Regions from separate parts of the Rossellomorea vietnamensis genome, predicted to be linked through region 3. Evidence: riboswitches for the same ligand, from Rfam matches in the RefSeq annotation. Region 3 holds a riboswitch; each other region holds the start of a gene.

Region 1 (8,054 bases), 430 kb from region 3:
ACGAATTCCGGGTTCACCTGTGCCACTTGTAGTAGAAATTCATTGGTGTATTGTGAAGGAAAAGACCTCACACTTAAAGATGGCTCCCTTCTGGAAAGATGCTACGTCTTTAGGAGATCATTCCTACATTAAAAGATTGTCTGATCAACATACATTTTATTTCATTTGTCTGCATGGATGGAGACATAACCTGGATTCTCCGCGATATTACCTTGATATCATTCAGTTGATTTATGGCATGAACGATCGAATAGATCTTCATCAATTATTTCAACAAGCCAGAAAAGATGGGACGTTGAAGAGGATGGTTCGTACTCTTTCCATTGTATATGGTGAGTATCCAATGCTCGAGAACATGTTGAAACTGCCTGTAAAAAGACAAATAATGGGTCGTAAACGTGGACTGTTTCGCTATTGGGATTTCATCGACTTTCAATTCTTAAGCTATGACACATTTCAGCATAGTGTGAGAGAGTTATGTAATTGGTTATTTCCTAGAAAGAAGGACATTTTTACGGAATTAAATAAAAAGTATCAAGAGTCTTCCTATATAAATAGTATTATCCTCTTATATAAAGCAAGGTTGGGAAAAGGATTAAAAGCAACGTATCTGTTGGTCAGGGGTGCCAATCAGCCTTAGCAGAAAGCACTTTCCTTTACCCACCCGCCCAAAACCCTTATAATCATACAAATAGATTCCGTTCTCTTCGTGCACCAGCGAATGTGAGTAACCTGCTGCTTCTTGCAGTACAGGTTACTTTTTTATTGGAAAGGGTACGATAAAAGAGAATGAAAAACGGTGCGTAGATAAGGGTTTGATGAGAGATGAAACATTTACATAGACAACATATATGGCTGGGGAGGATCCTTGCTTCCGATCCCGGCAGAAAAAGATTTCAGCAGGCGGGTAAAGCTACGATCAGCTTGATATCGGCTGTGTTTACGATGCTTTTCTTATTGAAGCAGTTCGACCATCCTTCCATCACCCCGGCCATTGTGTCGGGTATGGTGGGGATGCTCGGGATTTTTGTCGTCATGGATGATACGACGGGGAAAAAGAAGATCACGACCTTGCTGGTTGGTGTTTCAGTTGCCGCCGGGATCACACTGGGTTCGGCCTTTGCCCATTACAGTCTCGTGGTGAACGCTTTATTGGTAGGGGTCATTTTTAGCGCTTTTTACTTTTCACGTTTTGCCATCCGCTATTTTTCCATGGGAATGGCAGGGTTTATGTCGATCTATATATCGTCGATTTTACAGCTGGATGTGGCCCATCTTGAATGGTTTTACCTCGGGATCGTCATTGGGCTCGTGTTCGCGTTTCTTTATAACTTCATCATTTTTAAGGATTCTGTCCACATGTTAAGAAGGAGTATGCGTTCGTTTCATATTCAATCCAACTTGACGTTTACCATTTTAATGAAGATGATAGAGGATCCGAATACGAGCGGTAAGCGGAGAAAGCAATTGGACCAGAATGTGAGAAGGCTGAATGAGTATGCGAGAAGCGTAGCGGGTGACATTAATGAAAATGATTTAAAGAAGCTGTGGCCCGGTATCGAAGCGTCGCAACTTCGGTTATATGTCTTTGACACTGAAATGCTCATACAGACTCTCACAGATTCATTGAAAAAGCTGAAGGATCTGGAAGCTTTGGAGGTCATGGAACTCAGGCGCCTGCTCGTATGGGTTATCCGTTCTCTCCGTGACGCCGAGGTACTGGCCCAGGATTATGATCCCCGCTCCCTTGAAGAGGCAGAAAAAGCCATCCAGGCCTTACGTCTCTTATTGTCAGAGGTTCTGAATCAAGAAGAGAAACCTGAAGGCTGGGTGTATCTCCTGAGACGGATCGAGTCCATTGCGAATCATGTCCTGGAAGCGGCCATTACGATTCAGGAATCACTGAAAGTGTCTGAGTACAAGGAATCGACTGTAGAGAGTGATACTGAACCGGAGGAAGAAGACAAGGAAGATGAGTCTGAAGAGGACAAGAGTTTAAAACCGTCTACTCGTAAAGCGATACAGGCCTTGGTAGCGGGAACGCTTGCGATCATCGTCGGGGTTCTGATCGCACCTGCACAGCCGTACTGGGTCTTGCTTACGACCTTTATTGTCCAAATTGGCACTGAAACGGTAGGCAGAACGTATATGAAGGCTTTCCAACGATCGATTGGAACGGTGATCGGCGCCATCATCGGATTCGGAGCCGCAAACCTTGTATCCGGAAATTCACAGCTGGAGGTTGTTCTCCTGTTTGCTGTCCTGTTCCTCGCCTTTTATCTGTTCCCGGTTTCGTATACATTGATGAGCCTATTCATTACGATGCTCATCGCCTTTATGTATGACCTCCTCCTCGGTGGAATCAGCATTCAGCTCATGGGGGCACGTGTCATCGATACGATTGCAGGAGCTATTATTGCCCTGATTGTCTCAGCGTTTGTATTTCCAAAAAGAACAAAAGACAAAGTCGCCGATAGCTTTGATGATTTCTTTGGGGATCTGGAGGGGTATGTTTCTTCCTATATTAACACCTTCATGGTCCCTGAAGACAAAGCGTTGACAGATCAGGCGTTTGATCTGGATCAGAAGCTTCAGGCGATCAAGGACGAGGCACAATCCCTTCTGCAAAGACCGGGATCTTTGACGAGGTCGGGTGTCGGGCGCTGGATCACGGTTGTGACGGCCATTAATTATTACGCAAAGCACCTGCTTGCTTCCTCCCATCGAAAGGTGCCGGCAACGGTTTCAGAGGAGCTCAGCAGTGCGTTTTCAGAAACGGAAGAAAAAATCTCTCAAAACATCGAGACGCTCCGGCAATTGTTAAAAGAACAGGGAAGTGCTCCCGTCATGTGGGATTTAAGCCCGGAGCGGGAAAGAATCGAGACTCAGGCTCCGAGCTGGCGTAAGTCCCAGGTGGACTTTATTCACCATTTCTATTATGTGTGGAGAATCAATCAATCGATCGTGGCACTTGGAGTGGAGTTAGGGGCAGAGGTAAAGAAAGGGTAAAGCGGATTCCGCTTTACCCTTTTCAATGATGGCAGTAGTTTTTTGTCAGTTATTGTTTTAACCTGTCGCAATTCGGGAAGAGCATACCATCGACATGAATTTGAGGTGGAAGAATTGACAACGAACAGTTTATTGCTGACAAAAGAAGATATGACAAACCCTGAGATTGTCCCTCAATGGGTTTTAGAAGAATATAAGAACTTTCATGACGTTGTAACGGATCGTACTTTCCCTTGTTACTTCGGTATGACCGGAGAGAAGAAGGGTGAGCTTCGGTATTCCTATATCAGTCATGACAATTGGGAGCATCTCCCCCAAACGATTCAGGAGTTCATCGACTTGTTTGATGTACCCGAAGGAGAGCGCCTGATCCGTCACGGTTTCTTTTTATTTGTGGAGCCTGAAAGGGAGGAGAGGTCCGTCCCTCATTACAGGGATTATTTCTGGAGAATCCTGCAGTTTCTCCATGGTGAGGATAAGGAGGATTGGCCAGAGGATTATCCAGAGGATCCGGATCATCATTTATGGGCATTTTCCTTTGCAGGGGAACCTTTCTTCGTGTTTGGGAATGCCCCTGCCTACAAGCAGCGAAAGACGAGGGATCTTGGGAATAGCTTAGTGCTTGGATTTCAGCCTAGAAGGATTTTTGAAGGATTGGAGGGTACGTCCAAGGGAGGGATCATGTCCAGGGAAAAAGTAAGGGAGCGGGTCGAAAAATGGGACGGCTTACCGAAGCATCCTAATATCAGTCATTACGGGGACCCTGAACACCGTGAGTGGAAGCAGTATTTTATTGGGGACGATGTGGAACCGATTGAAGGGAAATGTCCATTCCATCATAAATAATGTGAAAGAGTGCCGGGATGTTCCCGGCACTCTTCTTTAATAGATATCCACATTTCCACTGGACACTGAAACATCAATAGTATATTTCCCAGAGCCAGCGACCCCGGAAATATCCCCATCTTCTATCTTCTGATTCTTTAAAGGAAGATTGCAGAAAATATCCCCGCTGCTTGCATTGCCGTTCAATTTAAAGCTCGCGTTCTCCGGTAAATCAAGATTCACTCCACCTGAGCTGACGTCAAAATTCAGGTCTCCCTTTAAAGCATTCATGGTGACCGTCAATTCCCCTGAGGATAAGTCACCTTCAAGGGGACCTTCAAAGTTCGATAACTCTACATCCCCCGAACTGATTTCCACTTTTCCATTCTTTGTGGTGAGTCCGCTTACGACCAGATCCCCTGAAGATCCATCATGTTCGAACACATTTGTCTCGATGTTTTCAAGTTCCATATTCCCTGATCCCATGTCAATGGACAATTCATCAAGCTTCCATTTCGCTGAATCAGATTCTCCCGCCATCACAAAATTGCCGGAGCCGATATCAATTTCCATGCTGTTCCTATATTCTTTCGGAATATAAACCGTTACGTTTGATTTGCGATTGAATCCGATCCATTCATACCATTTATGCTTGACCACAACGTCAATCGTATCTCCATTCCCTTTTAATGTCATCGTCCCTTTTCCCTCTATATCGACCTGTACTTCATTCTTGTCAGTCGGTATGACTTCTGTGTCGCTATTTTCCAGGTCAAGATCGATATGTTTGATATTATTCGTCACTTCAATCCGATCCCCTGACTGACTTTCTTTTGCAAACAATGATGTATTGTCATTTAGGATGACATAGAGCGTCCCCAATGCAAGCAGTGCAATCATGACGGCAAATGCGTTTTTCATTCCAATCCCTCACTTTGGTTTGATTTTCCAATTGATACATTTATTTTAAAGCAGTGGAGAGACTACGACAATGAGCCATAGGATTATTTTTGAATGGGACCAGAGGCGTAGGGGAGCCGGAATTAAAATATCGAAGCGTGGAATCTACTACGATCGTCGCTTGATTTAAATAGGCAAAGGTAGGGTACAAATAGATTAGACAATGCAGATAAGGAAGTGAAATCATGGAAGGAACACCTATGCCCCCAACCTTTTACGAGCAGCCGACCCTGGAGCTTGCGAAAGCACTGTTGGGGTGTGTATTAGTGAAAGAAACGGAGGAAGGAATCGCTTCAGGTTATATTGTGGAAACAGAAGCATATATGGGGCCGATCGACAGGGCCGCACACAGTTATGGAAACAGGCGCACAAAGCGGACGGAAGTGATGTTCCATGAAGCTGGCCGCATATATACATACGTTATGCATACTCACTGCCTCGTCAACGTAGTGAGCGGAGAAAGGGAGAAGCCTGAAGCGATCCTCATCAGAGCGGTAGAGCCTCTCCATGGACAGGAGCTCATGGAAGCGAGGCGCCCCGGTCATGTGAAGAAGAATTGGACCAATGGGCCGGGAAAGTTGACGAAGGCTTTAGGCATTACCATGGAGGATTATGGGGGGAGTTACTTACAACCGCCGCTCATGATTACAGAGGGGTATCAACCTGAAAACATTTCCGCGGGGAAACGTATTGGGATTGATAACACGGGGGAAGCCAGGGATTATCCATGGCGGTTCTGGGTTAGTGGCAATCCATATGTTTCAAGATAGGCCCTCTTTATGAATTTTCTAATAATTTATAGAAAATACACCCCATAAGTACTAGTTATGTGGTATATTTTTCTTATAAGACAAATATCTTTATATGCTGACCATTCGACTGGGGGCTTTGAACCTAAATGATAGATGGGCGCTTACATTTAGGGGAGCCAGTAGCGCAACCGACCACATGCGAACGCGGATAATGCGTTTTTGTGTGGTTTTTTTGTGGGTAAGACCAAAACTAAAGAGAGAGTATAGGGGTCCTATGAACATCTTTACTATTTTCCAAGACGACTTTATCTACCATGATTTTCAGCCATTATATGATATGGGTGAACATCGAACCCTCTATGCTTATGAGGGTCTATTGCGAAATAAGTATAATGAAAATCCCGAAAGTGTATTTCAATCGGCTATGAAGGCGAATATCTTGTACAAACTGGATACGCTGTCCATCTCAAAAGCCCTTGAAAGTTTTTCGGAAAACGGGATCGGGGACTGTAAACTGTTTCTCAATATTTATATCACCACGATCTTGCACCCGAGCTTTCACACTTATTTTTCCGATCTTATGGACCGCCATTCTGACATGAAGGGACGTCTTGTGCTTGAAATTAATGAGTCCAGTGCGGAAGAGCTTTGGCAGAATCCGTTGTTGAAAGAGTCTTTGAAGGAACTGAAGCAATATGGTGTGTGGTATGCGATTGATGATTTCGGGCAGGGGACGTCTTCCATCAAGAAATCCATTGAATATGAACCGGAAATCATCAAGCTTGACCGTTATTTTGCCATGAACCTGGCACAGGATGAAAAGAAACAGCGATTCCTCTCTTTTTTTAGCCAATTCTACGGAAATGATACGTTGATTGTCTTAGAGGGGATCGAAACAAAACAGGATATGCAGGTGGCAAGGGAAATCGGGATAACCATCGGACAGGGCTTTTATTTGGGAAAGCCGAGCCGGTTGCTGGCGTAGACCGGAAGAGTGACTCTGACTTAAAGAGTCACTCTTTTTGTTATTAAATTGTCAGATTTGAAATAAAATTGAAAAATTTTAACATTTCTATTAAACTGAGGAAAAAGAGAATAAAAGGGGATTCAATGTATGAAATATCTCAAGTTTCCGATCAGGTTCATTTTTTATTATATTCTCGGTCTAATTGGGATCCTGGCCGTGAGTATTGCTCCGGAAGTGTTCAAGGAAAGAGGGCTATATAATGTTGTTGGCTACTTGGAGGAGTTCATCAAGTTCATCTTTGTTTTCATGGATGGGGCCAATTGGAGTTACTCATATAAAGGAATTACCGTCGATTTCCTCGATATGCTTTGGGGACCATACTTGTATTCACTGCAAATTATCGGAGGTGCCTTGGGTATAGGGCTTGGTATTGCCTTTATTCTTACCGTCTTCACCGTTTTTTTACCCCGACCGATCACCTCGGCCCTTAAGAAGGTATTGAATCTCCTGGAGACGGTGCCTGATTTAATGTTCGCGTTCATGCTCCAACTGATGATTGTCTATGTATTTAAATATTTCGGTGTGGAACTGATGAATTTTACTGAGTTCGGGGAGGAGAAGATCTTTCTTGCCCCGATGATCACGCTGTCGATCATACCGATGATCTCTTTCTTCCGGATCCTCATTTTCATTATGGAAGAAGAGTTATTGAAGCCTCACATCGAATTTGCCCAAAGTAAAGGGATGTCGAAAGGGCGGATCCTCTTTTCACATGTTTTGAAAAATATCTCACCAAGTCTTTTCTATCATGGAAAGCTGATCATTTGGGGGATGCTTTCGAGTTTATTCATCATTGAAACCATTTTTAACATGAGAGGAATCACCTATTATATCATACAGGATTTCAGGCCGATGGTGATTGCGATCTCATTGATTATGATCTACACACCTTTTTTCATCGTGTACCAGGGTGTCTATCTGTGGATCAATCACGAAAGCAGTGAAGATCACACGAAATATAAGCGGGATAAAACAAAATGGACGGAATGGAAGATATGGGGCTTTCTTTCAACCCTTCGCAGGCTGTGGTGGCAGCATATGCATAATGGCAAGTTCGCCACCGGATTCATGGTGTTATTTGGTTTGATTGCCGCCAGCTTTCTCTATTCGACATTGAAAGAAGAGCCCATCAAACAAATTCAATTTATGAAGAATGACGAGGGGCGGATCATCAGTGCCCCTCCCCATAAACCATTTGGGGACATGATTCTGGGATCCGATTTCTTCGGTTACAGTATTCTCGATCAACTTATTGTAGGGGCCAAGTATACCCTGTTGTTTGCTTTGATTGTTGCTTCCCTGCGGGTGATCGGGGGCTTCTATCTTGGTATTGCCTATCATTTTCACTTAAAAGAAAGCAGGAAGAACTGGCTCGACCGGATGGTGGATTCGATTCACTTTCTTCCTTTAAGTCTTATCGCTTATCTCTTATTAAGACCGGTCCTTTGGGGGCTGCCTGTGTTGGGGTGGGATCACTCGAT
Region 2 (8,054 bases), 1.3 Mb from region 3:
CCGGAATCCCCCGTCAATGTAACGAAATCCTGTCCGTTCAGGTTGAATCGACTGAGCACTCGCTCGACAAGAGACGACGGATTTTGCGGAAGAACCCCGATATGGTCGCCTTCCTGATAGGTAACACCTTCTGGCAGCATGAGGCTGATATGTCTCGTACTCCTGCCGCTTTCTGCGTGGTGTAACTCTGTATTCTCATTTACCACTGCGGTAAAGGCATGGTGTGTGCGTGCCAGCGGTGTGTCGCTCACGTCACTGACATAATTCATGGTAATCGAGCTATTTGATCCATCGTTCTGATGCAGTTCGATGTTCAAGTCATCAGCCAGATTCGGCCAAAGGGAGTCTGCCCATTTTTCATAATCCCCTTCAAAGTCATCGCTTGCATCTCCGTGGCCGATATCCGCGATGCGGTGTCCGCCTTTTTCAAACAGCTGTTCATCTATGAAGTTAGGGATCCTCTGATACGTAGTCGCCCAGTTATGGTCACCGCATCCGAACACTGCGTAATGAACCCCTTTAAAGTCATCAGGCCCACTTTCTTTCAGCATGGAAATGAATTGACCTGCATTGTCAGGCGGGTTTCCGTTGTAGGAAGCAGAGACCATGATGACTGCTCCTTCTGTTGGGAGTCCATCACTGTATTCATCCAATGAAGCGATCTCTGTACGGAATCCTTGTTGACGGCCGGTTTCCCCCAGATCCCGGGCGATTCCTTCCGCCGTTCCCATGTTTGAACCATAGAGGACGAGCAAGGGCGTGCCGTGGGATGATTCAACCGGGACAGATGCAGCCGCTTTTTCGGGTTTTGCTTCTTCGGAGGAAGCGATTGAGAATGCCATGGCAGGCTTACGGGGTGAAACCCGCATCGTCAATCCATCAGGCTTGAGAGTCAGCGTCTCTTTGACGTCCAGTTGATAGTCTTGATGATCGATCAGGTCAAAATGCTGCAGGACCATTCCGAGCACCAGTGTCGCTTCATGAAGGGCGAACTGCTGTCCGATGCAGGCACGCTGTCCATTACCGAACGGTTTGTATGCGTGATAGGGAATGGAAGACGGGTCCTCGAATCTTTCAGGAATGAAGGCTTCCACGTCTTCTCCCCATACGGATGTATCCCGGTGTAATTCAGGAATGACAAGTGTGAACACATCATCTTTTTTGACATCATATTGGCCGCCAAGAGTTGTGTCGTCTTTGGCATATACAGAAAATGCAGGGGCGGTAGGCCACAGTCTCAGCGTTTCATTCAAGACCATGCGGACATACTTCAACTGTTTCACTTGCTTATAGTCAGGAATGGAATCTCCCACCACGCGATCGACTTCCTCCTGAGCCTTTTTCAATTTTTCCCGATTGTTCATCAGGTAGTAAAGGGCGAAGGAGAGGAGTCCACTTGTGGTTTCATGACCTGCAATCAAGAAGGTAATGATTTGAAAGCGGATGTTCTCGTCACTGAGCGCCTCGCCTGTTTCTGGATCTGTTCCTTTCAACATATAGGAGAGGAGATCTTCTTCCCCTTGATCCCCGTTTGCCTTGCGGTCGGCAATCAAGTCGTCGACAAGGGAGAACATGTACTCGATGTCTTCCCTGAATTGTTTCTTTGATTTGATCATCAGTTTATCTTGAAGCCCGAGGCGCTGTGATTGGTTCATCGCTTCATCCAGAGCCCGCACCATACTATCGACAAAGGGGTGGGAGGTTTCCCGGTAGAAGCTGTTAAAACGGTAATTGAAACCACAGAGTCCAATGGTATCCAGGGTCAGACGGGTCATATCCTCAGGGACATCGATCTCATCTGCTGGGTTTAGGCGTGCCCATTTTTGGATGAGCTGGGTGGCGAGATCCACCATCTTTGAGTGGTAGCCTTTCATGGCCTGCTGGCTGAAACTTGGCAGCAGGATATTATGCGCCTTCTTCCAGTTCATCTCTGTCGTTTCGCTGGTGAAAAGTCCGTCTCCACCGAAGGCTCTCACTTTTTGCAGGGCCGGTCCGACTTTTTTATCAAAACGGGTTTCATCGCATATTTCTTTTGCAAGGGAAGCGCTGGACACAAAGGTGCTCATTCTGCCTGGAAATTGGAACTGATAGATGGGTCCCAGTTCTCTGGCAAGCTTCATAAATGATTGTAGTGGTTTTTCTTTATCGATTACGGGCAAACTCCCGAGTGGTCCATAGGTTTTCGGTTGTGGGTATTGAGATTGTTGTGTCATGGTTCATTCACCTCGTATAGTAGTTTGGTTGTCTCCGGAATGAACGTTCATTCCGCATGGGATGTGAGAAACGAATCGCTTCTCACATATGTAATCGAACAGCGTCCCACATACTTTCCTCTACATCTGAAAGCATGGAGGTATCAGGCTCTAATTCCCCGATCCGGACAAGCCGCTGAAGCTCGAGAAAGGCACCATAAAGGATGGCGATCAAAGCCGTCGAAGGCAGATTCTTGATGACCTTCTTCTCTTTACCAGAATCGAAGAAGCATTTAAATAGATTCAACAGTTCTTCGAAGCATGTGTGACTTTCTTCATTAAGGAAATGGGCGCTGCTGTGTGTTCGGATGAAGTAGAGCGCCTGACTCTGTTCTTTTGTAAATTGAATCATCGATTGGAAAATATGATGAAATTGATTCCGTATCGACTGCTCATAAGGGAAATCATTTTCCACCGTATTCGTAAAAATCTTCACATATTCTTGAAAAATCGTATTCCCAAGGACTTCTTTATTTTCAAAATAGCGATAGATGGTTCCTGCTCCCACGCCTGCGGACGAGGCAATCATGGGAATTGTCGTGGCGTCATAACCCCGCTCTGCAAATAGAACCAGTGAACTCGCTACAATGCTGTCCCGCTTATTTAATGCCATTGACATACCAACTCAGCCTTTCATAACGGTAATGCGGAATGAATGTTCATTCCAGTATAGTGTATACCCATGTGAAAGTGTTCTCAATCACACGAAATACCCATTATTTGTGAAGGTTTTGTTAAGAAGGGGTATGGCCCTTTTTTTCTTTTCTATTATAAATGCCGGTCCAACTCTATCAATTTTTCATAGAATAAGTTTGTAAGAGAGCTCACTTACTAGAGTCATGAATAGAAAGGGGGGATTCTATATGCCGTTAGGTCTTGTTACCTTTCTAATTGCCGTACTATTGCTGGTCGCTTGGTTGTTGGTATCAATCTTGGCTCCAAACAGCAATCTTGTATCTTTATTGAAAGATGCTGTTTGCAGTACTTTGGGATGCTAATCTAGGTTCTTTTAAGAGGGACGGACCTCCAAATGCCTTTCATTCGAGGATGAAACAGGCACTGTGGAGGTCCGTCCCTCTCTATGTTTACTATTTCACATAAAGGGAAAATACTCTCCATGAGATATTTCAAGGAGGTTTTACTTTATGAGAAGGCTAGCAGATAAGGTTGCGGTGATTACTGGAGCTGCAACAGGGATCGGGGCAGCGACTGCCAAAGTGTTTGCGCAGGAAGGAGCGACTGTGGTTTGTGCAGATGTGAATGAGGAGGAAATGAATAAAACAGTGGACGAGATCAAAAGTGAGGGCGGAAATGCAATGGCATTTCAACTCGATGTATCCAGTGAGGAAAGTGTCACGTCGTTTGCTGAAGAGATAAAGAAGAAATTTGGTGTGATCGATGTCCTCTTTAACAACGCGGGGGTCGATGAACAGGGTGGAAAAGTGCATGAATATCCAGTCGAACTATTTGACCGGATCATCGCAGTGGATTTGCGAGGGACCTTTTTATGCAGCAAATATCTAATCCCGCTTATGCTTGAAAACGGTGGGTCCATTATTAATACAGCGTCCATGTCCGGGCAAGCCGCAGATTTGGACCGGTCTGGCTACAATGCTGCTAAGGGAGGCATTATCAACTTTACGAAGGCCATGGCTATTGATTATGCGAGACATGGCATCCGTGTGAATTCCCTTTCGCCAGGAACAATCGAGACACCTCTGATTGACGATCTTGTCGGGAGCAAACAGGATAAGATGGGCGAGAAATTCAGGGAAGCCAATAAGTGGATCACCCCGATGGGCCGTTTGGGAAGACCTGAAGAAATGGCTGCGGTTGCCCTGTTTCTCGCATCGGATGACAGCTCCTACGTGACAGGTGAAGACATCACAGCAGACGGAGGCATCATGGCTTACACATGGCCGGGGAAAATGCTGATCGAAGAAGAAGAGTGGAAAAAGGGAACTGAATAATAGTTTTGAGGGACGGACCTCCAATCTTAAGGCGACCTTAGCACCAAAGGGTTGCATGTGGAATGGGGGTCTTTTTTTGTTTAAATATATAAATAGAAGAAAATTTATAAAATTCAGAGGATAATAGTTGTTAAATAGAGGTCTAACTAGTAGGATAGTCTTACAAATATATGAGTTGGAAGCATAGATCATTCACTTGATAAAGTGGGCGCTGTTTGTGAATGGGAGCGAGTGGCGCAACCGGCCAGCACACTGCCAAGCGGAGAGCCTCTATTAAACACGACCTATTTCTCTGTGGTACATATTTGTTTAGTCTCTACTAATTTTGTTGAAAAAGAGGAAGTGTTGCGAAGTGCTGAAAACAAAATCAAGAAATAGTACCCAAGTGTTTGGGGAGTCCGCATTACTTGGAGCCATTGAAAAATCGCTTGCCATGATTGAATTCGATGCTAACGGAAATGTGTTATGGGTAAACGGGAATTTCGCAAAGACGATGGAATATGATGCAGAAGAAATGATCGGGTTGCACCATCAGACATTTTGCACGACGGAGTTTGCCGGAAGTCTGGATTATAAAAAATTGTGGCGGGATTTAAGGAGTGGGAAAAGCTTTCAGGAGAAAATCCTGCGGGTCACGAAGACTGGGAAACTTCTTTGGCTGGAGGCTACATACACACCAGTTTATAACGAAGAAGGAAAGCTTGAAGGTGTTGTGAAGATCGCGACGGATATTACGAAACGGGAAACAACGATTGAAAAGGTCGCTTCTGAATTACAGAAGATGTCTGAAGAGTTAAGTGAAAAAGCCGAGCAGGGGATCAAGAGAAGTGAAAAAGCGGCTACGGCCACCGGTAAACTGGTCGAAGACTCAAATGAAAATATGAAAACCTTGGAGTCTCTTACTCTGCAGGCACATTCGATTGGGAATATCGTCAAGACGATCAGGGAGATTGCGACTCAAACCAATCTTCTTGCACTGAATGCCGCCATTGAAGCGGCACGTGCCGGAGAACATGGGAGAGGATTCAATGTGGTAGCAGGTGAAGTGAGAAAGCTTGCCACAAGGGTCCAGGATTCCATTCAGGAAGTGAACGCCCATGTGGAAGGAATCACAGGCGAAATCAAAAAAATCAATGAAGGAACGGTCCGGTCACAATCAGGCATTTCAAATAACCAGGACCGCAACCAACAGGCCGTCCTCGCCTTCAAAGAAATCGGCAGTGCAGCCCGACGACTCGACCTGCAGGCACGGGACTTCAAAGATATCCTCTAAGCTTGAGGGACGGACCTCCAACTTTACCTCATTCCGTTTGTGAATCAACCGGGAAAGGGGAAGGATTGGGGGTTCTTTTCTTTAGTGGGGTAACGTGGTGAGGGACGGACCTCAAAATATCCATTGGAGGATCCATAATTAATGGTTTTGGAGGTCCGTCCCTCAAACCATATCTTCCCATCCATCACGGGGTGTGGTAGAATGGGGGTAACATATGAGAAATGGAGGTTTTCCTTTTGATTTTGATCAGACTACGCATCCGCAATTTGAACGCTTAATTGAATAAGTTCAAAGGCTCTGCCTGTGTGCAGGGTAAATGGGATTGGTCTGACTATTTTTAAAGGAATTCTTCATTTAACGTGGAATGAAGGAAGGGAGTGCGCATAGCACTCTCTTAAAAATAGAATTGAATACTTACCGAGAGGCGCTAGTGTGTGTTTAATCATTAATCATAAAAACACGCCAGGGGAAAATGCGGTCTTCTTCTCGTGCCATTGGTATATTCAAATCCATTTACAAAAAGCACAGGCGGAGGCCTGTGTTTTTTTCTGCACCATCATGACCAAAATAAACAAACAGGAAGTGACTATGTAATGGAAGAAAGATTAAAAGCCATCGCCATAGGCGTTAATACGAAGGATAAGAACAATGACTTTGAGTATTCAATGCTCGAGTTGAAAGGGTTGGCCGATGCCAGGCAGATCGATGTCGTGGGGGAACTGACTCAAAACCTGCCCCGGCCGAATCACGTGCACTATATCGGAAAAGGGAAGATTGATGAACTGCTGCCGCTCCTTGAAGAATGGGAAGCGGATGTCTTGATTACAAATGATGAACTTGCGCCTTCTCAGATCCGGGTCCTCGAGGAAAAGCTTGATGTCCGGGTGATGGACAGAACGATGCTGATTCTCGATATCTTTGCAGAACGGGCGAAAACCCGTGAAGCCCAGCTGCAGGTCGAGGTGGCACAGCTGCAATACATGCTGCCCCGTCTGGTAGGACGCCGGGAATCGCTTGGCCGTCAAGGAGGAGGGTCAGGGCTTGCCAACCGTGGAGCCGGTGAAACGAAGCTTGAGCTTGACCGCCGCCGGATTGAAGAAAAAATCACAGCCTTGAATAAAGAACTGGATTCAGTGGTTGACTTGAGAACGACGCAGCGGAAACAGCGTAAAAAGAGTGAAATCCCTGTCGTTTCCCTGGTGGGGTACACGAATGCGGGTAAATCGACGACCATGAATGCATTCGTCGAAACCTTTCATCCAAATGAAAACAAGCAGGTATTCGAGAAGGATATGTTATTTGCGACCCTGGAAACATCGGTCAGAAACATTACCTTACCGGACAAAAAGGAATTTCTTCTGACAGATACGGTCGGGTTCGTAAACAAACTCCCCCATCAGCTGGTCAAGGCATTCCGTTCCACCCTTGAAGAGGTGGTGGAAGCGGATCTCATCGTTCATGTGGTGGATTATTCAGATCCTCATTACGAGAAATTGATGAAGGTGACGGATCAAACCCTTGATGAACTTGGGACTGGTGACATTCCCATCATTTATGCATTCAACAAGGCTGAATTGGTTGATGAGGAAGTGCCGAGAGTAGAGAAGGACCGCATCTATTTTTCCGCGAAAAATCGAATCGGGATCGACGAGCTCCTTGGGGTCGTAAAAAGCTATATATTTAAAGACTATAAACGCTGTCAAATGTTGATTCCGTTTGATAAGGGGCAGTTGATATCGTATTTTAATGAGAATGCCACTGTGTTAGAAACGGAATATGAAGAAAATGGAACAAAGCTGACCCTTGAATGCAAGACGAGTGATGCTGAAAGATTTAAAGACTATATCATTTAAGTGATATGAACCTTCACCACCTGTTGTGGCGAGGGTTCTTTTTTTGAGGAGGAATGGACATACTCCAATATCTGGGCTTCTGCATACAGTAAGCTTGAGGAGGGATGCAGTATGTTTTTTCAACGACGCTATCCTGTTTATCCAACAGCGTATGAGTGTTACCCGTTTGGAGCAGAAGTAAGAAACGATTATGAAGATATGTTCTTACCACATACTTATCAGCAATACATTCCACCCTATGATTACTATCCGCAGAATCATCCTTATCAGGGATATGCCCAAGAGCAGGTCTACACGGATCCATTTGACTCCCGGGCCAACTGGAGGGAATGGGAGGATCTTGGTGCACCGCCGCGTGGGATGAAGGGTTCCCCTGCCGTTGCATCCTGGCAGGCCAACCGGCTGGATACGTTTGTCAGAAGTGAAAACGACAGAATGTATCATAAATGGTGGGACGGTTCCCGCTGGAGTGAGTGGGAGGACCTCGGAGCTCCAAGGCGGGGGTTGAAGAGTTCGCCTGCTGCCGTATCGTGGGGCAGAAACAGGATTGACACCTTTGTCAGAGGGAACCGGGATATTCTTTTTCATAAATGGTGGGACGGTTCCCGCTGGAGTGAATGGGAAGACCTTGGAGGGCCCCCGCGTGGCTTCAAGGGAGATCCGGCAGTGTCATCATGGTCAGCCAATCGTCTGGATGTGTTCGTCC
Region 3 (8,054 bases):
AACTGCATGACTTTGAGCTTGTGGACGGTCTGATCATCAACAAAGAAGACGGTCAGAAAACATGGCTTGTCGAAACCTATATGTCGAATGAATACATCGACTTTTTCCAAAAGGCTCAGCAAAGTAAAAATGATTTGGAAATCCAGGTCGTGATTTCCCATGCAGCCAATGATCCCGCCGCCTTCATGACATCCATCCGTTGCATCAAGGAAATGGATGACCATATCAGCATTATGTTTGAAGGGAAACTGAAGAAACAGCGGAATGAGTATGCAGAGATCCTGCTTGATGACCTCGTACAAAAAGGGTATTCCGGGGATGAACTTATTCGTGAGTTCCGTGAGAAAATGGTGTCTAAGCCAAGAATTCCGGCAACGGCAAAGCCGAGCGTTTGATTATACGAAAATATGTAATTTCTTGTCGAAATATTTATGATATAATAATATTTAATATTGTGACTTCAAACATGAAGTTCTTAGGTAGGTGTCCATGATGATTGGAGAGAGAGTGAAGAAATACAGACAAGAAAAAAGGATGTCCATGACGGAGCTCGCCGAAAAAGCAGGCGTAGCGAAGTCCTATTTGAGTTCAATTGAACGTAACCTTCAACAAAACCCTTCCATTCAGTTTCTGGAGAAAGTATCCGCTGCTTTAGGTATCCCAATGGATGCTTTATTGTACGATCAACCCGATGATCAAAACATTGATCACGAGTGGATGAAAATTGCAGAAGAAGCGATGGACTCAGGAATCACCAAGGAACAGTTCCGGGAGTTCATTGAATTTAATAAATGGAAATTAGGCAATAAATAAAGTCTTGCGAAGGGTTCGCAAGACTTTATTTATATTAGATCACTTTGTATCCGGCCTTTACTTCCTGGGATTGCTTTTGTAAATATTCCCTGATTTGTTGCTTAGATATTCCTGCTTCCAAGGCTTCTTTGACTAGCTCAACCCATTCTTGGTCCAATTCTTTATTCCCCAAATTGTTTCCCTCCTAAAATACACTAAACGTATTCCAGGCAATCCAGCCGCCGTCGTATTAATATGTATTTTTAAATCACGTATGAAGCTTTTCAATATGTAGTCTTATCGGAAAGTGATTTACCATTAATACTTTAGACCTGTGACTTTGCGTCCCCATCTTTCAATGGGTTTGCCTTTTTCTGCCCCCACTCTTCATCCCTTTTCGTTATATCAATAGTACCATCTTTTTTCATAATTTTTTGTCTTTTCTAAGAAAAAATTTACACTTTTTTCCTACAAGTGAATGCTTTTTTCGACATTATCCCCGATTATTACTAAATAAATTGATGAATATTTTGAAAACATAAAAGTATTTGTCGAATTTTAAAGATATTTCTTATTCATATTCTTTTCATAAGCTTCTAACTTTTTTCGAAGCGGGACGAAATCACCATGCCTTAAGAAGGGCGTATAAAGTGGTGCTTCAGTTAAGTCATGACCGCATGAAGGACACATCCAATCACCTATTTCAGTGCTGCTAAACGAAGATCGAGTGCATCGATTGCAAACTTTTTTATACATTTGTCCACCTCTCTAGTTTTATTACGGCGACGTTCTTATTAATATATACATATTGTTCTATATAAAGAACTACATAAGTCAACTATAGTCTAATTTCCAAAAAAATGAAAGCCTGTATGTTCTATTTTATAAAAAAACAGAGACAACCCTTAGTCGCCTCTGTCTTAACATCTTACTCGTCCTTATTATCCTTATCCTTCATATCAATATCATCTTCTACAGCGTCTTCTTCAGGGGTGTTGTTATCCTTCGCTGCATCTTTATCGCCTTGCTTGTTCTTGTCTTCTGACTCAGGGTAGTTCTCTTCATTCAAATCCCCATTGTCGTTCATATCGTTATTCTCATCCATGTTGTCGTTTTCTTCCACTGGTGCTTCGTCTTCCGGAGGAGGCTCCTGATTGGCGTTACATCCTACAAGAAGGAAAGCGGCAAGTGCTGATCCACTAAGGACCGATAGTAACTTTTTGCTCATGATGTATGGCTCCTTTCGATGTTGGTTAATGTAAGACCGTTACGTTGGTCTTTTGTTAGCTTTCCCGGAAAATGAATTAACTTGCATATGGAAATATTTTTTCACTATAAAAAAAGCCGGCTTTGACGTGAAATGAATCACACCAAACCCGGCTATCTATACGTGACTACTCCTACTTATCCCCAAGAGCAAACATCATCTCTAACTCACAAGCAACTTCACCATCAACGGTTGCAACACCTTTTCCTTTACCGATCGGTCCTTTAAAGCGGATCATCTCCACTTCGAGTCGGAGCTGATCACCAGGCTTCACCTGACGCTTGAAACGGCATTTGTCGATGCCTGTGAAGAACGCAAGACGTCCGCGGTTATCCTCCACCTTCAGCATTGCCACGGCCCCTACCTGAGCCAGCGCCTCGACGATCAGTACACCCGGCATGACAGGGTAATCAGGAAAGTGACCATTGAAAAACTCCTCATTTGCCGTCACATTCTTGATCCCGATTGCCTTCTTGCCTTCCTCCACTTCTAAAATCCGATCCACAAGCAAAAACGGATAACGATGGGGAATAATCTCTTTAATCTCATTAATATCAAGCATGCATGATTCCTCCTACCAATATGTATGTACACCTTATTGTACAGAAACCGGGGTTATAATAGCAACAGGATGGGAGGGACGGACCTCGAAAATAGGTTCAATTGTTCAAGGGAATCGCTTTATACCAACGTTATTTATGTGAAAGGGGAGCAAATTCGAGGTCCGTCCCTCCCCGCTCCACACCCCATTAAAAAAGGGACGGACCTCGAATCACAAGCTCCATCCGCAACGAAACCTTGGTATATCAAGGTTTACTGCCGCAAAAGCTAACGATTTCGAGGTCCGTCCCTCAAAATTATTTCTTCACTACGATATCAATGATATGCTGCCAGGTTTCTGCTTTGAAGACGTCGGCTGCGTTTCCGTTGCCGATGCCTGCGAAGCCGATGACGGCACCAAGTGCAAGGCTTCCTGCAAGAAGAAGGATGAACAGAAGGATTCTGAGCCAGATGGGAAGCATGCGAACACGCACCCAGCGTGATGGCTTGGTTTCGTCCTTTTGCTTTGCCTTTTTTTCTGTTTTCACTGATTCTCTTGTCACTTTTTCTTGCAGTAGCTCTTTTTCACTCATAGCATTTAACTCCTTTTAGCGTATCCCATTTACAAGGCCCATCATTTGATCTGCAAGGGAGATCGATCGCGCCTGGAATTGATATGATCGTTGGACACTCAGCATGTCCGTCATTTCTTTGCTGATATCCACGTTCGAACCTTCTAATGAACTCTGAACCATGGAAATATCCGTTCGTGCTCCACCCGTCACGTTGGTCACGACTTCATCTTCCGTGACGCCCAGTTGATCAAGGTTGTCTGCAAATCCTAAAAGATTCCCGCCATACTGCTGAAGAAATTGAGATTTCTCAACGGTCACAACGCCTAGGTTAAAGCGTTCTTCCCCGCCGCCGGAATCCGTAACAGTCAGAACCCCGTTATCTCCAAGCTGAAAGGAAGTGGCGTCCTCAGAAAACGTAATATAGTTATCATTCTCATCCAGAACCGGCAGCCCGCTTCCGTTCACGAGCATCATTTCCCCGTTCCCGACAGGACTCGCTGAGAATGCTCCGTCCCTCGTATAGCGCACGGCACTCGAGTCCTCATCTTGAGACAGCACCTTGAAGAACTGACGATCGTTGGTCAAAGCAAAGTCCAACGAACGGCCTGTAGCTTTCAGCGACCCTTGATTCAAGATCAGCTGGGCCTGTGAAAGCTTGGCACCGTTCCCTTCCCGGACTCCCAGAGGGGTGAGCCTGCCTGTTTCGAATTTGTCTACGCTTTGATTTTTCACCTGCTGCACAAGCATTTCGGAAAATGTTGCATCCCGGCGCTTGTATCCGTTTGTATCTGCGTTCGAAAGATTATGACCAATCATATCCATTTGTTTCTGCAATTGGCCCAATGTGTTGGTTGCTGTAATCATCGTCCGATTCATGACACGTTCTCCCCTATTATAAGGTATTCAGTGACGAAATTCATTTACAATACTTGCTATCCGTTGACCCTGCCGATTTCGTTGGCTGCCTTTTCCATGCTCCGGTCATATGCCTGAAGCACCTTCTGATTGGCTTCAAATGCCCGGTACGCCGACATCATGTCGGTCATGGTACGGGAGGCATCCACATTGGATCGCTCCAGAAAGCCCTGCTTGGCGGCAAAAGAAACATTATCCTCTGCATAGGCATCAGGTAGGGCTGCATTGCCTTCTGTGGCAAACAGCCCATCTCCCTGCTTGACTAACTGGTTCGGGTTATCCGAATATCCGACTCCCAATGTTGCGACTGCATTCCCATCCACGACAATCTGACCGTTTTCACCGACTGTGAACTGATCGCTTTCCAGTTGAATCCGGTCACCATTTTCATCCAGCATATAAAAGCCGCTGTTTGTAGTGAGGAAACCGTTGCCGTTTACCGTCAGGTTTCCGTTTCGCGTATAGCGGGGACTTCCATCTTGCCCTTCCACCGTCAGGAACACCGATCCACGGACCCCTGTCTCTTCATCGACAGGCATGGAACCATCCAGAAGCGCCACATCCAAGCCACGACCCGTTTCCTGCAGGTCACCCTGTACAAAGGAAGGAATCGTTTCCTGCATATACACCCCTGTATTGAGTGCCCCCACTCGTTGATTAAAAGGAAGCGACAGCTTTTTTTCAGTCGGGATCGATGAAGAATCCATCCGGTCCATCAGCATTTCAGGAAATGCCCGCATCGAAGCTTGATCCGCTTTATAACCCGGTGTATTGGCATTCGACATATTGTTTGTCAGCATCTCAGTCTTCCGCTGCTGAGAAAGCATGCCGGATGCTACTGTATAAAATCCTCGAAACATCTACTTTCACCTCTTAACCGTTATATCGGATCGATGGTGCAGTGGTTTTAGCCGATTCTTCTTCTCGAAATTTTATCGATATTCTCAAGCATCAATCCCGTTCCGATAGCTACGCAATCCATCGGGTTCTCAGCGATCAATACCGGAACTTTCAATTCTTCTGCAAGAAGCGTATCCATTCCGTGAAGAAGGGCGCCCCCTCCAGTTAAAATAACTCCGCGGTCAATGATATCCGCTGACAATTCAGGCGGCGTCTTCTCAAGGACATTTTTCGCAGCCTGTACGATGACCGCCACTGACTCACGAAGCGCCCCTTCGATTTCTTTGGACGTCACTGTGATTGTACGTGGAAGTCCTGATACCATATCGCGTCCACGGATGCTCATTTCCCTGCGATCTTCATCAAGTGTTTCAGAGAATACCGTCCCGATGTTCACCTTGATATCTTCAGCCGTACGCTCCCCGATCAGAAGCTTGTACTCTTTTTTAATATAATTCAGAATTTCATGATCAAATTTATCCCCGGCCATCTTGATGGACTGACTCGTCACGATGTCACCCATGGAAAGAACCGCTACGTCCGTCGTTCCTCCACCGATGTCCACGACCATGTTACCAGTCGGATTGAAGATGTCCATACCGGCACCGATCGCCGCCACTTTAGGCTCTTCCTCAAGATAAATCTTCTTTCCGCCGCTCTTTTCAGCCGCTTCCCTGATCGCCTTTTGCTCAACGCTCGTGATGTTCGTCGGGCAGCAGATCAAAATGCGCGGCTTCGAAAGGAATCCTTTTACATTCAATTTGTTAATGAAGTGCTTCAGCATGGCTTCAGTCACATCAAAGTCTGCGATGACTCCGTCTTTCAGCGGACGTGTCGCCACAATATTTCCAGGAGTACGTCCGACCATGCGGCGCGCTTCCTCACCGACAGCCAGCACCTTACCCGTATTCTTATCCAGTGCCACGACCGATGGCTCATTCAAGACAATCCCTTTTCCTTTAACATGAATCAATACATTAGCCGTACCAAGGTCAATCCCAATATCTTTCGCGAACATCTTGTGTTTCTCCCTTCTACTTTTACAATTTCATGAACTACATTCATCTATGGTTTCACTAGTATGTCATTACGTTTTAACGTTAAGGCAGAACTTTCACCTAATTAATTATTTTACCATAAATATGTCGAAGAGAGATGGTATTTGTCAAAAAAATGTATTGATATTGTTATTATCTTGGAAAAAGGTGGGTGTTTTGGAGGGGGATGTTACAGGAGTGTTAAGTTGGGGTGTTGGTGGGGCGATTATGGGGGGCAGCTGCTGAATATTCGAGTGATTTCAGCTGCTGATTTTTCCTTATTTTTTGACAGGTGAATTTCACCGTAAAATCAGCTGTCAAAAATTCAAGGATATTCAGCTGCTGAACGGACATTCCCCTAAAACGCAAAAACACACCAAGCACAACCCATCACTATGGGGCTTGGCGTATTTTGGTTAGCTGTGGAGCTCTTCTTTTTTGTACTTTTGCTTGGTTGCCTCTCCACCTCGTAGATGCCGGATTGATTTATGGTAATCAAGTATGGTTTTGACTTCATTTGCGAGATCCGGATTGATTTCTGGCAGTCGTTCTGTTAAATCTTTATGGACAGTACTTTTGGACACGCCAAACTCCTTCGCAATTACACGAACAGTTTTCTTCGTCTCCACGATATACTTACCAATCTTGATTGTTCTCTCTTTGATGTAATCGTGCACACCACTCGACCTCCCTAAATTGGATGTGAGAAGTGTGAAATGAGACTCGCTTTCGCATCAATGAAATAGTACAGACCCCTTGCCCATGGGCAAGCGGCAGAAAGCCTTATTTAGGACGGCAGCTTCCTGATGTTACAACGTATAAACAACTTATTCAGCTAATGACCAATAGTATAATGACGATTCCTCACCTCAAACACTCTCTGTTTTGATAGGTTTGTTTCATTTTATTAGCTTGTGCCCACATATATGCACAAAAAACACAATAAGGACAAGGTTTCGCTTGAATTTTCTGAAAAATAAGCGTGAGGGACGGACCTCTACATGGATAAATGGACCCAAATGCCTGACATGACGAATGATCCGATGCCATTCGACACCATCTGTATCGTTTCCCCTTCCCTCACTATTTCCTGAGAAATGAGTCGATGAATCTGTGAAAATGTCTGATGATCTCTGCACACAGGAAAAAGCCGTACCGGGATTCACCCTTAGTACGGCTTAGCTCAGTCATCCTTTAAAATTCACCTCATCATCCACCCAGACTTCCCCGTCCTTAAAGGTCATCTGCTCCGGATAACGAAGGTCCATTACTTCTTCCTGGATCTTCTGTGAAGGAGCTTTCGTCATGAGGGACACGACGATATTGGCAATGGCCGCTGAGGCTGCTCCGAACACACCTGCTCCAGTATCAATGATGCCGAACAGGGTCACGCCTGATCGTGCCAGGAAAATGTAGGTGAGTGTCACGGCGAGCCCCACAAGCATCCCTGCAATCACTCCCTGGGCATTGGAGCGCTTCCACCAGACGCCTAGTAACAGGGCCGGGAAGAACGTCCCTGACGCCAGGGCGAAGGCCCAGGCGACGATTTGCGTGATGACTCCTGGAGGATTCAGCGCCACCACACCTGCCAGGACAGTAGCCACCACGATCGACCAGCGTGCAACCGCCAGACGATTCCGCTCTGTCGCATTCGGTTTGAAAACACGGTAGTAAATATCATGGGCAAATGAAGACGAAATGGCGATCATCAATCCGCCTGCCGTCGATAACGCCGCTGCCATGGCACCTGCCGCCACAAGCCCGATGACGACTACGCCAAGGTTCGCAATCTCCGGTGTCGCCATGACCACGATATCATTCGAAATGATGATTTCCTTCCATTGAAGAATTCCGTCTCCATTCGCATCGGCCACCTGCAGTTTTCCCGTATCGACCCATGAGGCTGTCCAGGCAGGGAGATCGCTGATTTTACTTCCCGCTACTTTTGTCATCAAAATAAAACGGGAGAATGCCGCATAAGCTGGTGCTGATAGATAAAGAAGGCCAATGAAAAGAAGTGCCCAGGCA
Region 4 (8,054 bases), 400 kb from region 3:
CGGAAGGGCACGATGAGAGGTTCCAAGCGGATAGGAAACCGTTGTTTCCACGCCGGCCAGGGACGGGATGATTTTGATCCATCCAAGGGACTTGAAGAATGTGCTGATATCGCAGCTGGCATCGAGTTCGATGGTGACGATCGCCCCATTCCCTTTATCGGATAGATCAGTTGGATAATAGACCCTCTTCACCTGCTCATTGCTGCGCAGTTCATCTGCAAGTGTTCCCGCGTTCTGAGCCTGGGTCCCCACCCGAAGTGCCAATGTTTTCGCCCCCCGGCATGTGAGCCATGCTTCAAATGGACTTAGGTTCGAACCGATGTTGACGACCTTCTCTCTTGCCTTTTGCACAAGCTCTTCTTTTCCGACTACGACCCCCGCTGTGATATCGCTATGCCCGCCGATATACTTCGTAGCGCTGTGAGCGACCAGATCGACTCCTTCAAGGTAGGGCTGACGCAGAAATGGTGTGGCGAATGTATTGTCGATCATCGATTTCAGGTTATGCTTTTCGGCAAGAGCTACCATTCTTGAAATATCCTCTACCCGCATAAATGGATTGGTTACCGTCTCACTGTAGAGAAGTTTGGTGTCGGGAGTAAGTGCTGCCTCGATTTCCTCCTCACTCGTGAAATCGACAAAGGAGGTCGAAATACCGAATGATTTCAGCTCTTCTTTCAGCATATGGAAAGTGCCTCCGTATAAATCCTCCGCCGCAACAATATGGTCCCCTGCCTGAACAACGGCAAGGATACCAACCAGGATTGCCGACAATCCGGAAGACGTGGCGACACCCGCAGGAGCTCCTTCAAGTTCTGCCACCATCTTCCCAAGTTCATCCGTGTTCGGATTACCCGTCCTTGAATAAAGATAAGGAGACTTCCCTTCATAGAAACCCTCAAGTTCCTCCAGAGACGTAAAAGAAAAAGCAGACGTCTGGTAGATCGGTGTTGTCTTACTACGGATTTCCTCTGTTCCTTTCAGCTGACTATGTACGACCTTGGTGGTGAATTTCATTTCACTTTCATCCTTCCTGAATCTATGTATTTTTAAAAGTGTATCATATTCAGAAGATTGTGAGGAGTATGAGTTAATGGGAGGCAAAAAAAGAACCCGCCGCTTTTTGCAACAGGTTCAAATCGTCAGACGTTTTCTAAACACCCGATCAGGCGATTTTCGATTTCCAACGCCAATCGTTTTAATTCATCGTTATCTACCATTTCAATCAGCTTGCTGGGCTTTGCCATCCCGATCTTCGTCGTTCCCTTTTCTGTGTATACCGTCACTTTACAAGGCAGGAAATAGCTGACGAGCATGCTTTCTTCCAGCACCTTTTTCGCTTCGTGGGGATTACATACTTCCAGGACAACTACTTCTTCGTTAAAATCCAGCCCTTTATCCTGAAGCTTGGCGGCCAGGTCAAGATTCCACAGAACCCCGAAGCTTTCTTCTTTCAAGGATGCCTCTACTGCTGATACGGCATCCTTCACATTCATTGAAACGTCTTTTGTGTAGTGGAACATTTTGATCCTCCTTTTGGGTTATGGTTACTTATACCTCATAGCGTATAAAACGAAACGTCCTGTCAGAGGTCCGTCCCTCCCATTATTCCATCCCTCCGACCATTTTACCCATCATTTCTTCGTTCATGGGGCCGACGATTTTGTGCTGGATGAGGCCGTTTGTATCGATCATGTAAGTGGTCGGGATCGTGAATGCCCGGTACTCGTCTCCGATATCCCCTTTCTCATCCATGAGAATGGGGAAAGTGAGTTCGTAGCCGTCGACAAATTGCTGGACTGCCTTCTCCCCATCATCCTGTGAGGTCAAATTGACGGCAAGGATTTCGACATTCTCTTTTTTCGCGTTTTTTTCGTAATACTGTTCCATATGGGGCATTTCCGCTTTACATGGCGGGCACCAGGTGGCCCAGAAATTCAGGATCACTTTCTTGCCTTGATAGTCAGACAGCTTTACTTCTTCCCCTTCCAACGTGGATAAGGTAAAGTCCGGTGCACGATCCCCTTTGGTGAGTCCCTGCTTGGCATCAGAAAGGTCCATGGATTCCTTGGCCAACTGGGCAGCCTCTTCTTTTGCCTTTTTTTCCTGTTGATCCTGGAACAAATTCACAAGGAAGATTCCGATCAGCAGTGCGACGATCGCCAGAGCAAAATTTCGTTTATTCACTTTTAGTTTTCCTCCTTACCGTTAAAAGAAAGATGAGACCGATCATCATCACTAAATACGACCAGGTGGTGACGGATAATTCGAAGCCGCCGATCAAAGTGTGAAGCAATAATTGGAAAAGGGTGAACAAAACGAATATCTGCCCACTCCACATCCTTCCATCAGATCCAGCTGATTTTTTCACCCCAAAATAAACCATCATCAGATTGAGAACGGACTGAATACCCGCTAAAAGAAAGTCATCATGGAGCATATGTAAGACAACCTCAAAGACAAGTACCGTAGTCATCCATGAAATGATAGGGGTAGATGGACAATCGACTTTCCTGAAAAAGATATACAGGAGAACAGCCGCCAAGCCTAACCAATACCCCATGATCCCTCCGTGAAAATAGAGAATCGTAAAGGGGTGCTTGATGACCGTTTGAAAGTCGATCACAATCACACTCAATTTCCAGACTAGTATAAAAATCAAAATGGCATTCGAATACCAGTCACTGGCCTTTCGATTCCAGAAGAAAAGGAATAAGAAAGTCAGTACGAATGAGGCGATGATGGCCCCCCATGAGGAGGGGAATGTAAAGGAACCGATCGTGTACCATTGCTCTGTCATGTATTATCCTCGAATCATTCGTTATTTGGGAAGTCGTATCTCAAAGGTATGATGAAGACCATCGGTTGCAAGGGAAAGATCTCCTCCATGGGCAAGTACGATCTCTTTTGCTATGGCCAGTCCGAGTCCTGTTCCGCCTGTCAAAGGCGACCTCGAAGGATCAACACGATAGAAGCGTTCAAAGATCAGCTCGCTTTCTTCAACAGGAATCCTTTTTCCTTCATGGGAAAACCGGATCACATAAGATCCCTCCTCAACACAGCTTTCTATCCTTACCTTCTTCCCATTGTCGTAATCCACAATATTTTGAAGGAGATTGCTCAGGACTTGATTAAGTCCATCAATGCTTCCCTCCAACGTGAAAGGTTCAAGAGTGTCATCCACCATGATCCCTTTTTCAAGGAATTTAATATGAAAGATGGTGATCCGCCTCTTTATCAGCTGATGAATCAAAATTTTATCCCTTTTGAAGTCTTTCATTTCCCCGTCGGATGTCCATTGATTGATCCGGGCGAGTTGTTCCAGCAATCGTTCGATCCGGGTTGTTTCTTCCTGAAGGGAACGATACATTTCTTGATCGCCTTTTACAATTCCTTTTTCAAGGCCTTCGAGGTATCCTGATAAATTGGTCAAGGGAGTTCTTAATTCATGGGACAGATCTTTTAATAACCGGTTTTGCTTTGATTTTACGCGAGCCGTCCGTTCTGTTAAATCATTGAAGGCATCATTCAGCTCTTTCACCTCATAAATCAGAGGATTCTTCAGTCGCTTAGGGTGATTTCCTTTTTTCAATTCTTGTGTTGCGGCTGTTAGTTTTTTCAATGGATGAATCAACCACTTTAATAAAAGGAAATGAAAGCCGCCGGCAAGAAGGAAGGCAAGAATGCTTACTTTCACCAAATATTGATTAAGCAGGATTTCCAGGTCCGTCCCTGTAATCTCTTGCTGATTGACGAGGGTGCAAGCATAGTTTTTGACCGTGAATCCAGCTATGGCGATGACAAGGGCAATGATGATTGTATTAAGAAAAGTCAACTGAGTGAATATCCCCCATACTTCTTTTCTTTTACGCATCGAACTTATACCCCATCCCTCTGACGGTTTGTATAAATGATTGATGGGTGATCGCTTGAAGTTTCTTTCGGAGGTGGCGGATATGGACATCGATCGTCCGTTCCGAAACAACTTTTTGATTCATATCATACAGGGCATCAAGAATCTGCTGCCTTGAAATCACTTGACCCGCATGGATCATTAAATATTCAAGGATCCTGAATTCAAAGGACGTTAATTCCAGGGTGTCGCCTTTATAGGTGACCTCTCCTTTCATCGGCTTCAGCGTCAATCCTTTTTTGCTGAGCTTTTGGCAGCGCGTCCCTGTTCTGCGAAGGACTGTGTCCACCCTTGTCACAAGTTCAGACGGACTGAACGGTTTTGTGACGTAATCATCCGCCCCGGCCTTCAATCCAAGGATTCTTTCATCCTCCGTCGTTTTGGCGGTCACAAAGATAATACCGATATCACTTTTCTCTTCTTCCCGAATCCATCTGCACAACTCTTCTCCCTGGGTTTTCGGAAGCATCAGATCCAGGATCGCGAAGCAAGGGTCATGCTCTTTGAATAATCGTTTTCCTTCTTCCCCATCCTGGGCTTCAAACACTTCATACCCGTCATTTTCAAGAAAGAGTTTGATTAGCTTGCGAATCTTTACATCGTCTTCAACAATCAGAATCGTCTTATTTTGAACCTTCATACTCTCCCCCTATGTTGAAAAGAAACTAAAAACGGAAAGATAAGAGCTGATTTGCTGCATCTTCCCACTAAACACAAGAAATCCCAAGATGATCATCAATGCTCCATTGATTTTCGAAAGCCCAGGAAGGATTCTGTTGATCGTCTTCATCACGGTGAACGTCTTGGTGATCATCAGGGAGATAAGCAGGAAGGGAACTGCCAATCCAATCGAATAGACAATCAGCAGGACTATTCCTTGGGTCAATGTACTGCTGGCACTTGCTAACAACAAAATAGAAGAAAGCGTCAATCCGACACATGGTGACCATCCACTGGCAAAAGCCATCCCCAGCAGAATCGATCCCAAAGCCGTCCCTTTTTTCTTCGTTTCAAACGATCTCGTATCTTTCAGTAAGAATGAAAAACTGAGCCAGCCCATCATTTGCAACCCAAACACAATAATAAGAATCCCCGCAATCTGTTCAATGTAGATCCGATATTCAGAGAACATTTCTCCAAGAAAGCTGGCTGAAGCCCCCATTAGAATGAAAATGAGGGAAAATCCTGCAATGAAACCAAAGGATCGCAGTAAAACCACCGATCGTTCCACCTTCATATGCCCATCCCGTGCCTGTCCACCAGTTAAATGACTGACATAAGCAGGCAGAAGCGGAAATACGCACGGCGAAAAAAAAGATAATGCTCCTGCCGCCAGAGCAAACCATATCGAAACTTCCATCATACTGTTCACTCCTTTACATGAACAGTATGAACAGGAAATGTTAATATTTGATTAAGAAAACCATTTTTATAAAATTTCTATCTTATCCTTTTTTCGCAACAATATAGTAGACGGATTCATGCAGATGCCCAACCGTTGTGATAAATCCTGCTGAATTGAGCTGACGTTCAAGTTCTTCAGATGGAATACGTTCTTCTAAAGGCGGTCCCATTTCCGATTCCACCGCTTCCCAATCGAGAATCAGCCAGTTTCCATCGTCTTTCAGCATATCGTGAAGGTCCTGAAAGACTTTGATCAAGTCCGGTACTTCATGTAAGACGAAGGCAGACACCGCTCTATCCAATGTCCCTTTGTTGAAGCTAAGGTATTCAAGAGACGACTTTACATACACGATATTATCTATATTTTCTTCCTCAGCCCGGTGTTTAAGGTACTCAAGCATCTCCTGCTGCAGATCAACCGCCTGGACCTTCGTCTCCACCTCGTTGGCTATCGGAAGGGTTAGATAACCATTTCCGCAGCCAAGATCAGCAACGATATCATCTTTCCTTAATTGGAGCAGCTTTAATACTTTTTCCACAGGTACAAGCTCTTGTCGTTTTGGGTCAAGCAGCTTTGAAGCTTTGTGATGTTCGAATAAGTGTCCGGTCATGACGTTTCCTCCGTTCGTAATATACCCTATTATGTATTAGTATCTTAAATTTCCATCATTGGGGCAAGTGATTTAATCATAGTGTATCCCTTACCGTCATGATTACAGACCGTGAGAGAGCTCTTTTTCCGGTAAAAAAGGATCCCTCTCTGAAGGATCCTTTCGTATACGACGTGAAAATAATTGCCCCTGTGAAGGAGAATCTAGAACTTAAGCTGCTCTCAACCCTTCCAGGATGAGCATGAAGTATTTGACGGTATCTCCACCGCGTTGATTGATGATGTCAATATCCACCAAAATCCTCTCGACTTCTTCGGCACCTATCCGGTCTATCAACATCTCACTAATATCTTCTGCAGTATAATTTTTTACGTATGTATATCTTAACGCTGTGCGGTTTCTTCGGCAAAAGCTTCGCAGTTGCCTTTTTATATCACTTAATTCCAACTTCATCACCCTTATAGCAGATTCAAATCACACTGAGACGAACATCCAATCAAAAAATGCCCACCAAAAAGGCAGGCTTAAATGAGTACTAGATTTACGTTCGAATTAGTATTCATTGTATCCATTGTTTTCGGTAACCCGGCGATCATTATTTTTAAAAATAGAAGACCCGTGGTTTTGCGTCCTAATTTTTCAATTAGTTTGCCATTTTTCGAAAATTCACATGAGTATACTAGTCATTATACTAGAAAAAAGAAGTGATGAAAACACTATTCCGTAACATTCGCGGTTTTATAAGGATGCAAGAATCGTTCATCTACAATCATTAATAAAGTCCCCGCCTTCATCAAAGCGGGGACTGTTTTATTAAAAGTTAATATATTGACGTGGGTTTACAGCATTAGCATGTGAAGCACTCCATGAACCTCTGTAAAGTTCAAAGTGTAAATGCTGTCCGAAAGAGTAACCTGTGTTACCCATGTAACCGATTTGGTCACCTTTATTTACTGCTTGTCCAGTGCTCACTAATGAAGAAGACATGTGAGCATACACAGTGGTAAACATTTGGCCGTTGATAGAGTGAGTGATGTACACTACGTTACCGTAGCTTGAACTGTAATGGCTCTTGATGACATAACCATCTGCCGCTGCAGAGATTGGAACACTTCCACGTGCCGCAATGTCTGTACCGTAGTGGAAACGTCGCTCACCATTTAAAACATCCCAGCCAAAATTGGTTGTGATTGCTCCACGTGCTGGTGCTGTCCATGCCCCTGCACTTACAGGTGCGCTTGGAGCTGTTTCTGCCGGAGCTGCTGATGCTGATGAAGCTCCGCCGCTGCTGCTTGCTGTCGCCTTTTGTTGTGCTGCTGCACGTTTCGCTGCTTCAGCTTCCGCCTGGCGCTTACGTTCGATTTCACGTTGACGGGCTAACTCTGCCAGACGTGCTTGTTCAGCCTGGATCTCACCTTCAAGCTGGTGTTCCATTTTCGAAAGTTCATCTGACTCTTTCTCAAGATCGGCTTTTTCTACTTTTAATGAAGCCTGCTGAGCTTCAAGCTGCTTGAATAATTCAGCTTTTTTAGCCTTTTGACTATCAAGGTCTTTTTTCAAAGATTCAAGATTTGCTTTGGAAGATTCGAGGTCAGCAAGTTCTTTTTCCACTTCTGCCTGCTTCTTCTCTAATTCCTCTTGATCACGTTTCTGTTCGTCCATGATCTTTTTGTCCGCACTTACAATGGTATTCACTGCTGTGACACGGTTGATGAAGTCTCCGAAGCTTTCCGCTCCAAGTAGTACGTCTAGGTAATTGGCAGAGCCGCCTTTTTCCTGAATGGCACGAGCACGTTCCTTCAGAAGTTCATTACGCTCTTCAATCTTCTTCTTTAACTCTTCAATATCCGCTTTAAGTTTATTGATCTTTGCTGTTGTTTCATCAATTTCTTTTGTTTTTTCGGCAATCTTCGTTTCTGTATCTTTTAATTTCGTACTGATTTCGGCAATCTGTGATTCAAGGTCTTTTTGTTTATTGATCGTTTGGTCGATTTGAGAATTTTTTTCACTAATTTTGCCATTGATCTCTTCTTTTTTAGATGAAACGTCGTCCTGCTGTTTCTTCAAGTCCTCCACGGAGGAGTTAGCGCTAGCAGTGGTTGCTAACGTTGGTAGACTTCCGATTG

Evidence for each region. Region 3 has a riboswitch for cyclic di-GMP ahead of N5C46_RS15820 (anti-repressor SinI family protein). Riboswitches for the same ligand answer to the same signal wherever they lie in the genome.
Region 1: linked by a shared signal. The riboswitch ahead of N5C46_RS13445 (EAL domain-containing protein) and the one ahead of N5C46_RS15820 (anti-repressor SinI family protein) in region 3 are both predicted to bind cyclic di-GMP.
Region 2: linked by a shared signal. The riboswitch ahead of N5C46_RS23220 (methyl-accepting chemotaxis protein) and the one ahead of N5C46_RS15820 (anti-repressor SinI family protein) in region 3 are both predicted to bind cyclic di-GMP.
Region 4: linked by a shared signal. The riboswitch ahead of N5C46_RS17555 (hypothetical protein) and the one ahead of N5C46_RS15820 (anti-repressor SinI family protein) in region 3 are both predicted to bind cyclic di-GMP.

The regions. Positions count from the first base shown of each region.
Region 1 covers NZ_CP104558.1:2,614,937-2,622,990, reverse strand. The annotation lists gene N5C46_RS13470 (nucleotidyltransferase domain-containing protein) at 1-640, shown strand, start outside; gene N5C46_RS13465 (FUSC family protein) at 826-3,009, shown strand; gene N5C46_RS13460 (YqcI/YcgG family protein) at 3,160-3,855, shown strand; gene N5C46_RS13455 (LiaG family protein) at 3,892-4,755, opposite strand; gene N5C46_RS13450 (DNA-3-methyladenine glycosylase) at 4,980-5,564, shown strand; cyclic di-GMP riboswitch class II at 5,669-5,749, shown strand; gene N5C46_RS13445 (EAL domain-containing protein) at 5,821-6,531, shown strand; gene N5C46_RS13440 (ABC transporter permease subunit) at 6,661-8,054, shown strand, end outside.
Region 2 covers NZ_CP104558.1:1,707,712-1,715,765, reverse strand. The annotation lists gene N5C46_RS08815 (bifunctional cytochrome P450/NADPH--P450 reductase) at 1-2,213, opposite strand, end outside; gene N5C46_RS08810 (TetR/AcrR family transcriptional regulator) at 2,296-2,865, opposite strand; gene N5C46_RS08805 (SDR family oxidoreductase) at 3,398-4,222, shown strand; cyclic di-GMP riboswitch class II at 4,391-4,477, shown strand; gene N5C46_RS23220 (methyl-accepting chemotaxis protein) at 4,575-5,495, shown strand; gene hflX (GTPase HflX) at 6,089-7,348, shown strand; gene N5C46_RS08785 (PLL family lectin) at 7,460-8,054, shown strand, end outside.
Region 3 covers NZ_CP104558.1:3,045,170-3,053,223, reverse strand. The annotation lists gene N5C46_RS15830 (YwpF-like family protein) at 1-395, shown strand, start outside; gene N5C46_RS15825 (helix-turn-helix domain-containing protein) at 493-813, shown strand; gene N5C46_RS15820 (anti-repressor SinI family protein) at 848-985, opposite strand; cyclic di-GMP riboswitch class I at 1,019-1,171, opposite strand; gene N5C46_RS15815 (hypothetical protein) at 1,721-2,020, opposite strand; gene fabZ (3-hydroxyacyl-ACP dehydratase FabZ) at 2,193-2,621, opposite strand; gene N5C46_RS15805 (DNA-directed RNA polymerase subunit beta) at 2,917-3,192, opposite strand; gene N5C46_RS15800 (flagellar hook-basal body protein) at 3,208-4,050, opposite strand; gene N5C46_RS15795 (flagellar hook-basal body protein) at 4,107-4,949, opposite strand; gene N5C46_RS15790 (rod shape-determining protein) at 4,997-6,007, opposite strand; gene spoIIID (sporulation transcriptional regulator SpoIIID) at 6,443-6,703, opposite strand; gene N5C46_RS15780 (sodium:solute symporter family protein) at 7,214-8,054, opposite strand, start outside.
Region 4 covers NZ_CP104558.1:3,442,470-3,450,523, reverse strand. The annotation lists gene N5C46_RS17595 (trans-sulfuration enzyme family protein) at 1-1,017, opposite strand, end outside; gene N5C46_RS17590 (DUF302 domain-containing protein) at 1,143-1,523, opposite strand; gene N5C46_RS17585 (peroxiredoxin family protein) at 1,606-2,187, opposite strand; gene N5C46_RS17580 (hypothetical protein) at 2,180-2,800, opposite strand; gene N5C46_RS17575 (HAMP domain-containing sensor histidine kinase) at 2,822-3,874, opposite strand; gene N5C46_RS17570 (response regulator transcription factor) at 3,867-4,553, opposite strand; gene N5C46_RS17565 (cytochrome c biogenesis CcdA family protein) at 4,563-5,276, opposite strand; gene N5C46_RS17560 (class I SAM-dependent methyltransferase) at 5,359-5,928, opposite strand; gene N5C46_RS17555 (hypothetical protein) at 6,139-6,375, opposite strand; cyclic di-GMP riboswitch class I at 6,505-6,591, opposite strand; gene N5C46_RS17550 (murein hydrolase activator EnvC family protein) at 6,742-8,054, opposite strand, start outside.